3 regions of the Pseudoalteromonas sp. 13-15 genome follow, and region 3 is predicted to be linked to each of the others. Evidence: predicted binding sites of a transcription regulator. Region 3 holds the regulator's gene; each other region holds the start of a gene.
The links. The regulator ArgR, encoded in region 3, controls arginine synthesis, uptake and breakdown. The targets are predictions, from matches to a motif close to ANTGAATANNTATTCANT.
Positions count from the first base shown of each region.

Region 1: a site for ArgR is predicted at 2,628-2,645, ahead of gltB (glutamate synthase large subunit). Genes of this name have one in related genera too.
Region 2: a site for ArgR is predicted at 2,954-2,971, ahead of ATS72_RS08710 (OadG family protein). Genes of this name have one in related genera too.

Region 1 is NZ_CP019162.1:477,688-483,057, reverse strand. It holds gene gltB (glutamate synthase large subunit) at 1-2,526, opposite strand, end outside; gene ATS72_RS02375 (efflux RND transporter periplasmic adaptor subunit) at 3,402-4,655, shown strand; gene ATS72_RS02370 (ABC transporter ATP-binding protein) at 4,692-5,370, shown strand, end outside.
Region 2 is NZ_CP019162.1:1,874,165-1,879,534, reverse strand. It holds gene ATS72_RS08735 (aspartate kinase) at 1-1,156, shown strand, start outside; gene csrA (carbon storage regulator CsrA) at 1,248-1,439, shown strand; gene ATS72_RS08725 (YcxB family protein) at 1,491-1,958, opposite strand; gene ATS72_RS08720 (hypothetical protein) at 2,088-2,279, opposite strand; gene ATS72_RS08715 (DUF1328 family protein) at 2,331-2,504, opposite strand; gene ATS72_RS08710 (OadG family protein) at 3,017-3,262, shown strand; gene oadA (sodium-extruding oxaloacetate decarboxylase subunit alpha) at 3,274-5,055, shown strand; gene ATS72_RS08700 (sodium ion-translocating decarboxylase subunit beta) at 5,069-5,370, shown strand, end outside.
Region 3 is NZ_CP019162.1:2,015,094-2,020,463, reverse strand. It holds gene ATS72_RS09400 (ABC transporter ATP-binding protein) at 1-557, shown strand, start outside; gene ATS72_RS09395 (Dyp-type peroxidase) at 604-1,503, shown strand; gene argR (transcriptional regulator ArgR) at 1,500-1,967, opposite strand; gene mdh (malate dehydrogenase) at 2,192-3,124, shown strand; gene ispB (octaprenyl diphosphate synthase) at 3,220-4,191, opposite strand; gene rplU (50S ribosomal protein L21) at 4,614-4,925, shown strand; gene rpmA (50S ribosomal protein L27) at 4,942-5,199, shown strand; gene cgtA (Obg family GTPase CgtA) at 5,341-5,370, shown strand, end outside.

The DNA of each region.
Region 1 (5,370 bases), 1.5 Mb from region 3:
AATTCCATTTTCTGGTAATTTAAGTGCCAGCATATCGCGTAATGTTGAAATAGGTCGATTGTTAACAAGCTTTGCATACTCGTTGTAATCTCTGTATTCACCAGAGCGAACTGCTACCTGCAGTGTTTGGATTACATCTGGGTTATATGCATGGTACTCACCACCATGTACATATTTAAATAAACCGCCATGGCTAAGTAACTTGCGTTTACTTAAGGCAAGCTTATGTAAGCTTTGTTGATCGTCATCAAAGTCTGTAAAACATGCGCCTTTAATGCGGCTAGCCACACCTTTAAAACACATATCAACAACAGCATCTGATAAACCCACCGCCTCAAATAACATTGAGCAACGGTAAGAAGCGACTGTACTAATGCCCATTTTCGACATTATTTTGTATAAACCTTTGTTTACCGCTTTACGATAAGCAAGGGTTACCTCGCAGTAAGATTTATCGATGATTTTACTGTCGCTCATCGCTACCAACGACTCATACGCTAAGTATGGGTAAATAGCTGTTGCGCCAAAACCAAGTAACACTGCAAATTGATGAGGGTCTCTTACGCTACCCGTTTCAATTATGATGTTTGATTCACAGCGTAAATTGTTATCAACCAAACACTTTTGCACTGCACCTACAGCCATAGCCGCAGGGATAGGTAGGTTTACATCGTCAAAATTACGATCAGTTAAAATAAGCATGATAGAGCCAGCAGCTGCTTTCTCTTTTGCTTTATCGCAAATGCGTTTAACTGCGTTTTCTAAGCCTTCTTCAACAGTGTAAGTAATATCAATTTTACAATAGCTGTAATGCGCTTCATCTGCATTTAGTAGCTGCTGCATGTCTGCATACATTAAAATAGGTGTATCGAACTGTAAGCGCTTAGCGTGCCCTGTTGTTTCGTTAAACACATTTTGTTCGCTACCAATACACGTAGCCAAAGACATAACATGGTTTTCGCGAAGAGGATCAATTGGCGGGTTAGTGACTTGTGCAAACTTTTGACGGAAATAATCGTATAGTGAACGATGCCCTTCGCTTAACACAGCAAACGGAGTGTCATCACCCATTGAGCCAGTCGCTTCTTGCCCGTTTTCACCCATTACACGAATAACGCTATCCAACTCTTCATTGGTATAACCAAACATTTTTTGATATTTAGCTAACGTTTCATCGTCAAATGAACGATTGCCTGCATCTTGCTCTTTTAATTCTTCAAAGGGAGTCAAGCGCTTAACATTTTCTTCAAGCCACGACTTATAAGGATGGCGAGATTTTAAATCTTGGTCGATTTCGTCTGAGTGCCAAATTTTCCCCAATTTAGTATCAATTACTAAAAGCTCACCCGGACCCACTCGACCTTTTTCAACTACTTCATCGGCGGTGTAATCCCAAATGCCGACTTCAGAAGCAAGGGTAATAAAACCATCTTGTGTGATTACATAACGCGCAGGACGAAGACCATTTCGGTCTAAGTTACAGGCTGCAAAACGGCCATCTGACATAACAATCCCCGCAGGACCGTCCCATGGCTCCATATGCATGGAATTAAAATCATAAAATGCACGTAAATCGTCATCCATAGCGCGGTTTTTTTGCCATGCAGGCGGCACCAGCATGCGCATAGCACGGAATAAATCCATGCCACCGGCTAAAAATAGTTCTAGCATGTTATCAAGGCTTGACGAATCTGAGCCTGTTTCATTAACAAACGGCGCTGCGCTTTGTAAATCTGGAATAAGTGGAGACGAAAATTTATACGAGCGAGCACGAGCCCACTGACGGTTACCCTCAATGGTGTTAATTTCACCATTGTGCGCTAAATAGCGGAAAGGTTGAGCAAGTGGCCAACGAGGCTGTGTGTTTGTTGAAAAGCGTTGATGAAAAACACAAATTGCGCTGGTCATACGAATGTCAGCTAAGTCTAAATAAAAATTAGGCAAATCTGCAGGCATCATAAGGCCTTTATAGATAGTCACTAACCCAGATAAACTTGCAATGTAAAATGATTCATCGTCTGCTAAACGTTTTTCAGCACGACGGCGCGCTACGTATAAGCGACGTTCTAAATCTTTTGAACGCCAACCTTCAGGTGCGCTTACAAAAATTTGCTCAAAGCCCGGTAATTGCTGCACAGCAATTGGACCTAGCATTGATGGGTCGGTAGGCACTTCGCGCCAGCCTAAAATATTTAGCGTTTCTTTTTCTAATTCTTCGCTAAGAATTTCCTTTGCAGCTTGTGCTAAAACAGGATCTGAATTTAAAAAGATCATGCCTACTGCATAGTTTTTACCAAGGTGCCAGTTATGCTCACTTGCAATAGCACGGAAAAAACTATCTGGTTTTTGCAAAAGCAAACCACAGCCATCGCCTGTTTTACCATCAGCAGAAATACCGCCACGGTGTTGCATACGATCCAACCCAGTAATAGCAGTACGAATAAGCCGGTGACTAGCCTGACCATTAACTTGGGCAATTAAGCCAAAGCCACAATTTTCTTTCTCTAATTTCGAGTCGTATAACATAGACCCCTCCCCTTGCTTCACTGTTAGCGTTAATGAACTGCTCGACGATTTGCTAACAGCCGGTCAAAACTAGCCTCTATATCAAATAGAGTCAACAGTAATTTGAATACATATTCACATTCTTGAATATTTCTCACTTCATAGCAAGATTTCTTTTTTATCATTTTTATTAACATTTAGCGGTGTTTTCATCGTTATTTTTTCATGACACTGGTGTCAAGTTTAACATTTTGTAAAAATAGCTCTAAATAAAAACACAGTTTACGTAAACGTAAACCTAAATATTAGTGAATAAATATTCAATTAAAGGAATTTATAAAATGTGGGGATTATGCAAATAATATTACCCCTTTTCATTAACGAATTATAAAAGGGATAAATACAGGTAGAATTATGTTCCTTATTCTTCATTCAGCTTAAAAACTGTAATTTAACCACTCATTACTTTGATTAATTATTCGTAAATAGAAAAATAAAACCAGTCAAAGCTTAAATGTCACCCCGCTATTTAATCGCCTGAGTAGCTTAGCTTTAAAATACACTTACACTTTGAGTTCACTGTGGTGCCGACGTTATTGGTTTTCTTGTACCCGCAACGCAGTATCTACTCTTTATATATTGCTTTTTATGTGTCCGAAGCGGACACATAAAGTGTCCGCGGACATATTACTTTAATAAATAAATTATTAAGTATATTAATATCAATAGGTTAAATTTTGGCATGCTAATCGTATAGTGTAATTTAGTAATTATTATTTGGAAGAATTATGTTCACTTTAAGCTTATTTTTACTCTCGCCACTAGCCGCTATTTTTGCAGCACTACTTTATGTCATGTTTGAAAAAAATATAAATTCATTTAGTTAAGGTTGAATAATGATTAAAGATACCAGTGCTCAAGACATACAAGTTAAAACACCCGCAAACCATAAAAAACGTTTTCTTTTAATTATCGCTGTGTTGTTGCTTGTTATTGCTGCTACTTATGGAGTTATGTCAGGCTCGGATGCAACTAAATCATTTAGCCAAGAAAAGGTGCAAATAGCAAAAGTAGAAATTAAAACGCTTATTCGCGATGTAGCCGCAAGTGGAAAAATTGTTGCCGCCAATGCACCACATATCTACAGCCCAGAGAGAGGCTTTGTAAGCTTGCACGTAAAAGCTGGCGATACAGTTACCAAAGGCGACGAGCTTGCTGTACTTCATAGCCCTGAACTTACCAATGAATTAAAACAACAACAATCCGTATTACAACGCTTAGAGGGTGAACTTAAAAGGCAACACCTACAATCAAGAAGAGACACTTTAACCCTTACAAAAACACTCGATATGGCAAGTGTAGAATTAAACGCAGCACAAAGAGAAGATCGTCGCGCAAAACTATCAATTAAAAAGCATTTAATAAGCCAAATAGACCTTGAAAAAGCAATAGACGACTTATCACGTGCACAGCTTACCTATAAACACGCACAGCAAGAGGTGGCACTTGCTAAAGATACACTCGCATTTGAATTGCAAGCTGCTAAAAGTGATGTAGAGCGTCAGCAGCTGATCGTTGATGACTTACATAGAAAAGTAAATGAGCTGTCAATTCGGGCCACAGTGACAGGCATTGTTGGCAATCTGCTTGTGCAACAAAAAGCAGCCGTCACGCAAAGTCAGCCTCTGATGACACTCGTTGATTTAAGTCATTTTGAAGCACAGTTGCAGGTGCCAGAAAGTTACGCAAACGAACTCGGGTTAGGTATGGACGTAGAGCTTAAGCTAGGGAACGAAACAATAATGGGAGTGCTCTCGGCTATATCACCCGAAGTTAATAATCGCGAAGTAACCACACGTGTTCGCTTTACAAGCAACAGCAATAACATTCGCCAAAATCAACGTTTAACCGCGCGTATTTTACTAGACAATCGCCAAAATGTGCTGCAGGTAAAGCGAGGCGCTTTTATGCAACAAGGCGGCATTGTTGCATATAAAATAGACGGAAATTTTGCAAGACGTATACCTATATCCGTAGGTGCCACCAGCATTAACGCGGTAGAAATTTTAAGCGGCTTAAATGAAAACGACGAAATAATAATTTCTAGCTACAACCAATTTAACCAAGTAGACACGCTTTTATTAAATTAGAAGCGCTCTCAACCAGCGCCAATTTAAGGAAAAACCATGTTACAAATGAAAAACATAAGTAAAGTATACCAAACTGAAATGGTTCAAACTCACGCATTAAGAGACTTTAATTTAAATGTAAATGAAGGCGAATTTATAGCTGTCACAGGCCCTAGCGGCTCTGGGAAAACTACCTTTTTAAATATTGCCGGTATGTTAGAACCCTTTAGTGAAGGTGATTATATTTTAGATGGTGTAAATGTGGGTAACCTAAACGACAACCAACGTGCCGATTGCCGAAATCAAAAAATTGGTTTTATCTTTCAAGGTTTTAATTTAATACCAGATTTAAACCTCTATGAAAATATTGAAGTACCTCTTCGTTATAGAGGTATTAAAGCAAAAGAACGTAAACGTAGAATAGAGCAATGTTTAGAACAAGTAGGCTTAGCCTCCCGCGCTAAACATTTACCTCAGCAACTTTCTGGCGGCCAGCAACAACGCGTCGCTATAGCCCGCGCACTTGCCGGCGAACCACGTTTTTTACTTGCCGATGAGCCCACCGGTAACTTAGACAGCCTAATGGCTCGCCAAGTGATGGAATTACTTGAGCAAATAAATCGCGATGGCGCCACCATTATAATGGTGACACATGACAGTGAATTAGCCCGCCGCGCACCGCGCAACATTCAAGTAGTTGATGGACAACTTGCTGACTTTACTTTGTACCAAGGTA
Region 2 (5,370 bases), 140 kb from region 3:
GGTCGCCGACCTTGTTGTTAAAACTAGGCAACAAGGTCATCAAGTGGTTGTGGTGCTCTCGGCTATGTCGGGAGAAACCAACCGCTTAATTAATCTTGCCAAACAAATAGATTCTCGTCCTAGTAACCGCGAGCTCGACGTACTAATTAGTACCGGCGAGCAAGTATCGGTTTCGTTATTGGCTATGGCTATTATCAAACGCGGCCATTCAGCCGTTAGCCTATTAGCTGATCAAGTTAATATTCAAACCGATAATATGTTCGGTAAAGCCCGCATTACAGACATTGCAGCTACACGTTTAAAGCATGAACTTGAGCATAACCGTATTGCTATTATTGCCGGATTTCAGGGGCGTGATGTTGAAGGCAATATAACAACCCTTGGTAGAGGCGGTACTGATACGTCGGCTGTAGAAATAGCTGCGGCTATAAAAGCTGATGAATGTCAGATCTATACTGATGTTGACGGCGTATATACTACAGATCCTCGGGTTGAGCCTAACGCACGAAGAATGAGCCAAGTGACCTTTGCTGAAATGCTAGAGTTAGCAAGCTTAGGTGCTAAAGTATTGCATATTCGTTCTGTTGAGGCGGCAGGTAAACACAATGTTCCATTAAGGGTGCTTTCGAGCTTTAACCCCGATGAAGGAACATTGATTACGTTTGAGGAAGACGATATGCCAAGTAAAGTTGTTTCGGGTATTGCATTTAATGCTGATGAGTGCTTAATTAAGGTACAGGGTGTGCAAAGCGGCACTCAAAATCTTGTAAAAATATTGAAACTTTTTGCTGATAACGGCATCGAAATAGATATGATTAATCAAGTTAATCATATCTTTGAAAAAATAGACTATGCTTTTACTGTGCACTCGAACGACTACCCGCAAGCACTTGAGTTACTAACCGAGCAAAAGGTGTCTTTAGGTGCTGAAAATATAATCGGGCTAACAACCATTGCAAAAGTATCTGCTGTTGGTATGGGAATGAAATCGCACTGGGGTGTTGCTAGTTTATTTTTTGATGCCTTAGCAAATGAAAATATTAATGTAGTTTTAGTGTCTACATCAGAGATTAAAATTTCAGTTTTAATAGATGAAAAGTACCTCGAACTGGCTGTTCGTGCATTACATAAAGTATTTTTAACGGAAAGTAGATAGATAGTGAGTTTTTACTTACTTTTTAGTCTATTTTTCATTAATATGGATAAGCGGAATCATATAATTTTTATTGGAACATGGGAGCAAGAGAATGCTAATACTAACTCGTAGAGTAGGTGAAACCCTTATGATCGGTGACGAAGTAACAGTGACCGTTTTAGGAGTTAAAGGAAATCAAGTTCGAATTGGTGTAAATGCACCAAAAGACGTTTCAGTGCATCGTGAAGAGATTTACATGCGTATACAAGCTGAAAAGTCTAACCCTAATCCGGGCAATGCTTAATCAACACGTATACTTAACTAAATAATTTATTTAGCTAAGCCAAAAAGCCACTCATTGAGTGGCTTTTTTGTTTATAAAGTCGAGCATTTCATCTGTGAGTATTTGCTTAGAGATATATTGCATGTTGTTTTTATTTTTTATCAATAAGCCCTGTGGTGTTTCGATTACGTCAGTGATGTCTTGCCAAGCGAGCTGGTAGCTTTTGTAATGGTTTGCCGATTTAATGCCTTCATCATCAAAAGTGAGCGTAACCTCTGAGCCTGATGCTCTGCTAAACATTTGTCTGGTTACCCACCATGGCCTGCGATAATAAAAAGCAACGCATTCGAGTACAGCAACCATGATCAAAAATGTTCCTAAATAATGATCAGCTAAACCGTAAATGCTAAATAAACCAAGCGAAACTAATAGTACCAGTAAAAAATACTTAGGCTGCGCGCGTTTACTGTAAGGAAGTGACTCGTCAAAGCATTCATAAAAGTAGGGTTTATCAAGTGTGTAGGTAGTTGAAAATGACATAGTGCCTTGCTTTAAAAATCGTTTTGTATATTTTAGCAAGTTCGCTTATAAATGAGCAGCTTTATAATGCGTGCATTTATTTCGGGCACAAAAAAACGGCCAGGTGGCCGTTTTTTAATATACTAACTATTAACAGTTAGTTTCTTCAGCGTTTACGCCTTCTTTTACTTCTTCACACGTATCTTCAACAGAGTTTTGTACATCTGTTACTACTTCATCAATACGTTCACCGGCTTCTTCTGCGTTGTTATCTTGGCAACCCATGATGAAAAAACTTGCGAAAAGACCAATTAGTGCTGCTTTTAAAGTTGTAGAGTTCATAATGTAATTCCTTGCAAATAAATAAAATTGTAGTGTTAGTTGAGTATATGCCTACCTGGGCGATTTACCACGCAGCGCACCTGAAACTAACGAAATAACTAAAAGTACTATAAAAATAAAGAATATAATTTTTGCTATACCAGCTGCGGCACCCGCGATGCCACCAAAACCTAACACTGCAGCGATTAAAGCAATAACTAAAAATGTGATTGTCCAGCGTAACATTGTTTTCTCCTTGGTTATCAAATTTGTACACAATAGTTAATGCTAGTTGCGTGCCATGATATATTTTTGTTTAATATCAGTTGTTTACGTTTTTTCTCTGTGTTTTTGAGTTTGCTTGATTGGTAACTTTTACGTTGGGTTGTGTAACTTATTCACACACAAAAATATATCGCCACCGAAAAGCTATGTTTGGTAAGACCAATTAACAAATTTTATTTTCTCTACACTTTATGGCTCACAGTAGGTTTAGTAGAGTACGCAAAAATAGGCTTTGTTTAAACTTTACCTATAGCTTATAGATATAGTGAGTATTTTTTCTGTGTATTATGGGGTGTTGATGAGTAAGGGTTTTTACTGTGGTTAATAAATTTGGTTATATGTTATTTTTATTTTAATTGGTTTTACCAATTTACAATGGCTAGACAAAGGTATTTGTTTTGTTATTATCTAGTGAATAAATATTTAACTAAATCGACTTTTTATTTTTCGATATGGGTTTCAAGGGGAGAAGAATGGATATAGGTGCTGTACTTGCAACTGCTGGTAGCTTAATGCTAACAGGAATGGTTGGGGTGTTTGTCTTTCTTTCAATATTAATTGGCGCAGTTACAATTATGTCTAACTTGGTGGCGCGTTTTAGCCCTGCTGACGTTGCGGCTCCAGTTAAATCACCATCATTTAAATCTCAAGGTGTGCCAAATGAGCACATCGCTGCTATTAGTGCTGCCATTGCTCAGTACAAATCAAATAACAAATAAGGGGCTCACACATGGCTAAATTAAAATTAACAGAATTGGTTCTACGTGACGCTCATCAGTCATTACTTGCCACTCGTATGCGTTTAGACGACATGCTACCGATTGCCAGCAAACTAGATGATGCTGGTTATTGGTCAATTGAGTCGTGGGGTGGGGCAACATTTGATTCGTGTATTCGCTATTTAGGTGAAGATCCATGGGAACGTATTCGTGCGCTAAAAAAAGCGATGCCAAACACTAAACAGCAAATGCTATTACGCGGTCAAAACTTATTAGGTTACCGCCATTATGCTGATGATGTAGTTGAAAAGTTTGTAGAGCGCGCACATAAAAATGGCGTTGACGTGTTCCGTATTTTTGATGCAATGAATGATGTGCGTAACTTAGAAACTGCGATTAAAGCGGCTGTAAAAGTAGGTGCTCATGCTCAAGGTACTATTTCGTACACGGTAAGCCCTGTTCATACACTTGATATGTGGTTAACTTTAGCTAAGCAACTAGAAGAGCTTGGCTGTCATTCAATTTGTATTAAAGATATGGCGGGTTTATTAAAACCGTACGATGCAGAAGAGCTTATAAAAGCGCTTAAAGAAACGGTGTCTATTCCAATCGCTATGCAGTGCCATGCTACAACAGGTTTAAGCACCGCTACATATCAAAAAGCTATTGATGCCGGTATTGATATGCTTGATACCGCTATTTCTTCTATGAGTATGACTTACGGTCACTCAGCAACGGAAACAATTGTAGCGATTGTTGAAGGTACCGCACGCGATACCGAACTCGATTTAAACCAACTTGAAGAAATTGCTGCTTACTTTAGAGATGTACGTAAAAAATACGCTGCATTCGAAGGTAGCCTTAAAGGGGTTGATGGACGAATCTTATTGGCTCAAGTACCTGGTGGCATGTTAACTAACATGGAAAACCAGCTTAAAGAGCAAGGTGCAGCCGATAAGCTTAACGAAGTGTTGCTTGAAATACCGCGTGTACGCGAAGATTTAGGCTTTATTCCACTTGTTACGCCAACGTCGCAAATTGTAGGTACGCAGGCTGTGCTTAACGTGCTAACCGGTGAGCGTTACAAAACAATCACAAAAGAAACCGCAGGTGTATTAAAAGGTGAGTACGGTTTAACTCCAGCTCCAATGAATAAAGAGCTACAAGAGCGAGTACTCGATGGTAGCGACGTTATTACGTGTCGCCCAGCTGACAATATTGCGCCTGAACTTGAAACGCTTGAAGCTGAGCTATTAAAAGAAGCGCAAGAACAAGGTTTAACACTCGCTGATGATAAAATTGACGACGTACTTACTTATGCACTGTTCCCGCAAGTTGGTTTGAAGTTTATCAAAAACCGCAATAACCCAGATGCGTTCGAACCAGTCCCTAGCGTAGAAGATAATTCAAGTAAGTCACCAGCTAAGGTGTCAGCCAAAGGTAACAGTGTTAAGGCTGAGCAATATAGCGTTAAGGTAGACGGTAAGGTTTACGACGTTGTAGTAGCGCAAGGCGGTGAGCTTAAAGAGGTAACGTTAAAAGATTCTGAGCACTTACCTCAGTCTGCTTCAGTGGCTTCGGGTGAAACGTTAAATGCACCTTTAGCAGGTAATATTTTTAAAATAAAAGTAAAAGCCGGCCAAGTTGTAAACGAAGGTGATGTTGTTGTGATTATGGAAGCCATGAAAATGGAGACTGAAGTTCGCGCAATGCATACTGGTACCATTGCTGAAGTGCTTGTGTCTGAGGGTGACTCAGTGACCACGGGCGACGCAATTATTGCGCTGGCTTAAGGAGTAAATGTAAATGGAAGGTCTTTTAAACCTTTGGCAGGCTACTGGTCTTGCTAACTTTACGTTTCCTGGTTTGGTGATGATTGCAGTAGGCTGTTTGTTATTGTTTTTAGCGATATCTAAAAACTTTGAGCCACTGCTTTTATTACCAATTGGCTTTGGCGCGATATTAACTAATATTCCGGTTGCTGGACTATCAGATCCTGGTGGGCTTTTATACTCAGTTTACTATGTGGGTATAGATACCGGTATTTTTCCACTATTAATATTTATGGGGGTTGGTGCACTAACTGACTTTAGTGCGTTAATAGCAAA
Region 3 (5,370 bases):
ATATAGATACCCAAGTTCGTTTTGAATTAATTGCAGATATTCGCCGTATTATTAAGGCGCAACAAGTATCAGCGGTATTTGTTACCCATTCAAAAGAAGAGGCTTTTGCTTTTTCTGATACGCTTGCCATTATGGATCGCGGTAGTATTGCCCAACAAGGCACGCCAGAGCAGCTTTTTGCTGCTCCTAGGTCAAAGGTGGTTGCAGAGTTTCTAGGTCAAGGCATATACTTATCCGCAGAAGCATTAACGGCTACTGAATATAAAACACCTTTTGGCACCGTTGAGTCAGATATGCAAACGAGCTGCTATCCATGTAGTGGTGAGTTATATGTGCGACCTCACCAAATTGAACTTGTGCAAGAGTGTCAAAGTGACAAACTCAGTAAACGGGCTACAATATTAAGTCGTCGCTTTATTGGCTCTGCGTATGTTTATAAAGTTGTTATAGCCGAACAAACGCTTGAAGTTGAAGCGCAATATGGCCAATCATTTGAAATCAATGAGCAGGTTATAATAAAAATAAAACCCCACACAGTGAATTTTTTTGAATCATAGTTAATGTGATTCACTGTGTACATATCTGTAAAACTGAGGAATAACAATGGCGCAAGCGCAATCTGGGATTTGTGCTGAAGCAAACCTGCATGGTTTGCATTTATTTTTTAATGTGTTTGATGGTCAAGACGAATCATTGCGCGCTAAATTAAAACAAGTAAGCGCAATTGAAGAAGAGTTTAATGATCAGTTTTCAGAGTCGATGTTGTCGTGCGTTGTTGCCATTGGCGCCCAATATTGGCCTCATATTCTTCCTGAGTATATTCCTAGTGAGCTGCAAAGCTTTCCAAATATAAATCATCCAGATCACCAAATGAGTGTTCAGCCGTGCGACTTGTTTGTGCAGGTGCGTTCAGACAGAGAAGACGTAAACCACTTATTTGCATTGCAAGTTTTAAAGCTTTTTGCACCTGATGTGGAGCTGGTGGAGCAAATACGTAACTTTCGTTTTTTAGATGGCCGAGATTTTAATGGTTTTATTTATGGTGGTGATACGCCACACGGAAGAAAAAAGCGTTCAACTGCTTTAATTAATAAACCTGGTTGTTTTGAAGATCAGGGAAGTTATATTCATGTTCAGCGCTATAAACACGACTTAACTGTTTGGCAGCACTTATCGCTCAGTGAGCAAGAGCAAATTATGGGCCGTACACGACTTGATAATACGCTTATAACCCCAGCACTAAATACCAGTCATGCCACGCGTAGTGAGTTAAAAGATGAAGAGGGGCAACCCCTTTTGTTGAATCAAAGCATGCCTTATGGCGATGTTTATGAGCAAGGTATGTTATGCATAAGCTGCGCAAGTACTGGTACTGCATTTGAGGCTGTATTAAATAGCCGTTTAGGGGAGGGGGAGTGTTACGACCATTGGCTTGATTTTACTCAAGCCGATATGGGGTCAGCTTTTTTTGCCCCCTCAGTTGGGTTTTTAAAGCAAATTTAAACCGTATCAAATAAAATACGTACTCGTTCAAGTGTGACGTCTATTTCAGAGATTTTTGCTGGGGCAATAAATATAGTATCGTCTCCGGCAATAGTACCTAATACACCATCGGCCTTTCCTAACGAGTCAAGTAAGCGGGCAATAAGCTGCGCAGCGCCTGGACTGGTGCGAATAATGATCATCATTTCATTATGCATAATATCAATGACTAACTGGCGTAATGGGCTTTTAGCTGTCGGCACTCCCATTTCAGCGGGTAGGCAGTAAACCATTTCTTGTTTAGCGTTGCGGGTACGCACAGCACCAAACTTACTTAACATGCGTGACACTTTACTCTGGCTTATATTGTCAAAGCCTTGCTCTTTAAGCGCATCAACTATTTCGCCCTGAGAGCCAAAGTTTTCTTCTTTTAAAAGTGATTTAAACGCTTTTACCAATGCTTCTTGTTTATCTTGAGGTTGCATAGTCTTTATTCATTATTGTTATTTATGCTGTAAATACTACACAAAAATGAATAATTATGCAGCAGTTGTTTAGTCAACTTGACAGTTTGATGCGATAAACCACCAAAGTTTACAACTATGGTCGAAAATATCGCAAAATAGGCCCGATAAATTTGTTTTTAGGCGCTAATTTCATTATCTTAAGGGCCACAAGTATTTCCTACCTCAAATGACGGAGAATTCCAATGAAAGTTGCTGTATTAGGTGCTGCAGGCGGTATCGGTCAAGCATTGTCTTTACTATTAAAAACAGGCTTACCAGCTGGTTCTGAATTATCACTTTACGATGTTGCACCAGTTGTACCAGGTGTTGCTGTTGACCTATCACACATCCCAACTGATGTTAAAGTAGCAGGTTTTGGCGCAGACGATTTAAACAAAGCGCTTGACGGTGCTGATATTGTTTTAATCCCAGCGGGTATGCCACGTAAACCAGGTATGGATCGTGCAGATTTATTTAACGTAAATGCCGGTATCATTAAAACACTAGCTGAAGGCATTGTAGCTAGTTGTCCTAAAGCACTTGTGGGTATTATTACTAACCCAGTAAACGGCACAGTACCGATTGTTGCTGAAGTGTTCAAGAAAGCAGGTACATACGATGCAAGCCGTGTATTTGGTATTACTACGCTTGACGTGATTCGTTCAGAAGCATTTGTTGCTGAACTTAAAGGCGTAGACGTTGCTACAGTTAAAGTACCAGTAATTGGTGGTCACTCTGGCACAACGATTCTTCCTCTACTTTCTCAAGTTGAAGGCGTAACTTTCACTGAAGACGAAGTTGCTGCACTTACTCCACGTATCCAAAATGCAGGTACTGAAGTAGTAAATGCTAAAGCAGGTGGTGGTTCAGCTACATTATCAATGGGTGCTGCTGCAGCACGTTTTTGTATGTCTTTAGTTAAAGGCCTACAAGGTGAAGATGTTGTAGATTACGCATACGTTGCTGTTGAAGATGGTGATGCAGAGTATTTTGCACACCCAGTACGTTTAGGTAAAAACGGCGTTGAAGAAATTCTTTCTTACGGCGAGCTAAGCGCATTTGAAGAAAAAGCGAAGAACGATATGCTTGAGACACTGAAAAAAGACATCAAAGAAGGTGTTGATTTCATGGCGTAATAGCCAGAATGAGCATTAAAAAAGCCTGCATTTGCAGGCTTTTTTGTTGCTCGAATGTTATTTACTATTAGTGTTAAATAACAGGCTCGTTAAGGTTAGTGATCACGGTCAACGGCTATACGGGCTAAGCTTACCAATGCGTGCTTGTATTCAGATTCTGGTAGAAAATCTAAGCAAGCAATTGCTTTATCGGCTTCAAGCTCTGCTTTTTGCATTGTAAACTCAAGCGCATTGGTTTGTTTTAACGTAGATAAAATCTCTTCTAAATGTTCCATACCATTACTGTGCTCAATTGCATCACGAATTAACTGTGTTTGATGCGCATTACCGTGTTGCATTGCATATATAAGTGGTAGGGTCGGCTTACCTTCGGCTAGATCATCGCCTATATTTTTACCTAGCTGGTCTGCATCGGCGTTATAATCAAGCACATCGTCAACAAGCTGAAATGCCGTACCTAAGTGCATACCGTATAAGTTTAATGCATTGAGCGTGGCTTCATCATTATTGGTAATAATAGCAGCAAGCCCGGTAGCAGCCTCAAACAGCTTAGCCGTTTTAGAGTAAATAACTTGCATGTAGCTGGCTTCGGTTGTGTCTGGATCGTTGCAATTCATAAGTTGCAGCACTTCACCTTCAGCAATGATATTGGTAGCATCGGCGAGTATTTGCATAATTTGCATTTTGCCTAAACCAACCATTAACTGGAATGAGCGCGTGTATATAAAGTCGCCAACTAATACGCTAGCAGCATTACCAAATTCAGCGTTAGCGGTTGGGGTGCCTCGGCGTAAGTTTGACTCATCAACAACGTCGTCGTGTAATAAGGTCGCGGTGTGAATAAACTCAACAATGGTCGCAAGTGTAATGTGGTCTTTACCAGTATATCCTAGCGCTTTGGCAGCTAAAATAGCCAACATAGGGCGAACGCGTTTGCCGCCGCTATTAACTATGTATAAACCAAGTTGGTTTACTAACGCCACCTCTGAGCGCATTTGCGCATGTATAAGTTGATTGACGTCATTCATATCGCTTTCTATTAACGCCTGGATAGCTTTTATATCCATTGATCTCCGAGCCAATTTTTATGTGTGAACGGCGCAGATTGTACAACAAAAAACGCACTAGCTCGATATTTTGTGACGATTGATTTAAAAAACCTACCTAAAGTGCTTAATAAGTGCTTAATTCAATCACAAATGTGTTTAATTACTAGACGATGAAAGATGGTTTTTGAGTTTGAATAATGTACAACGCAGGTTGTAATTTTATTAGTAGGGTTATTTTTGCAAAGAGTTAAAAAGCGCTTGGCAAAAGGCTTAATTAATATAAAATAGAGAAAATATTGAATTGCTCTCAAAGCAGCTACTTTTTATTCATTTTAATTACAAAATAGGCTTGCTAGTTATTTCGCGTTAGCGTAAACTTCGCGCCCTATCGAAGAATATTTTAGTTGCGCCGATTTGAGGGTGCACAGACGGAGTTAATTATGTACGCGGTTTTCCAAAGTGGTGGTAAACAGCATCGTGTGACTGAAGGTCAAACGATTCGTCTTGAAAAATTAGACGTTGAAACTGGTGCGGCAGTTGAATTTGATTCAGTGCTTTTAGTTGCTGATGGTGAGAAGATCGAGATCGGTGTACCGTTCGTAAACGGTGGTAAGATAACAGCTGAGGTTGTTTCACATGGTCGCGGTGAGAAAATTAAGGTTGTTAAATTTAGACGCCGTAAGCATTCTCGTAAGCAAATGGGCCACCGTCAATGGTTCACTGAAGTTAAAATCACTGGCATTAGCGCTTAATTAGAGGTACTTAGAAATGGCACATAAAAAAGCAGCTGGTAGTACTCGTAACGGTCGCGATTCAGAAAGCAAACGCCTAGGTGTTAAGCGTTTTGGTGGCGAATCAGTTCTAGCGGGTAGCATCATTGTTCGTCAGCGTGGAACACGTTTCCACCCTGGCACAAACGTAGGTATCGGTAAAGACCACACTATCTTTGCAAAAGCAGATGGTAAAGTTCAATTTGAACAAAAAGGTCCTTTAAACCGTAAATACGTAACTATCGTAACTGAGTAATCAGTAAGGTAGTTAAAAAACCCCGCCTTTGCGGGGTTTTTTGTTTTGAGACAAAAATATATACCAAAGCCAAGCCTGCAATCGGCTTGGCTTCGGTATATAATGTATAAATTAGCAAGCCAATCCCTAAAGTGAGTAATCATGAAGTTTGTAGATGAAGTAGAAATTCGC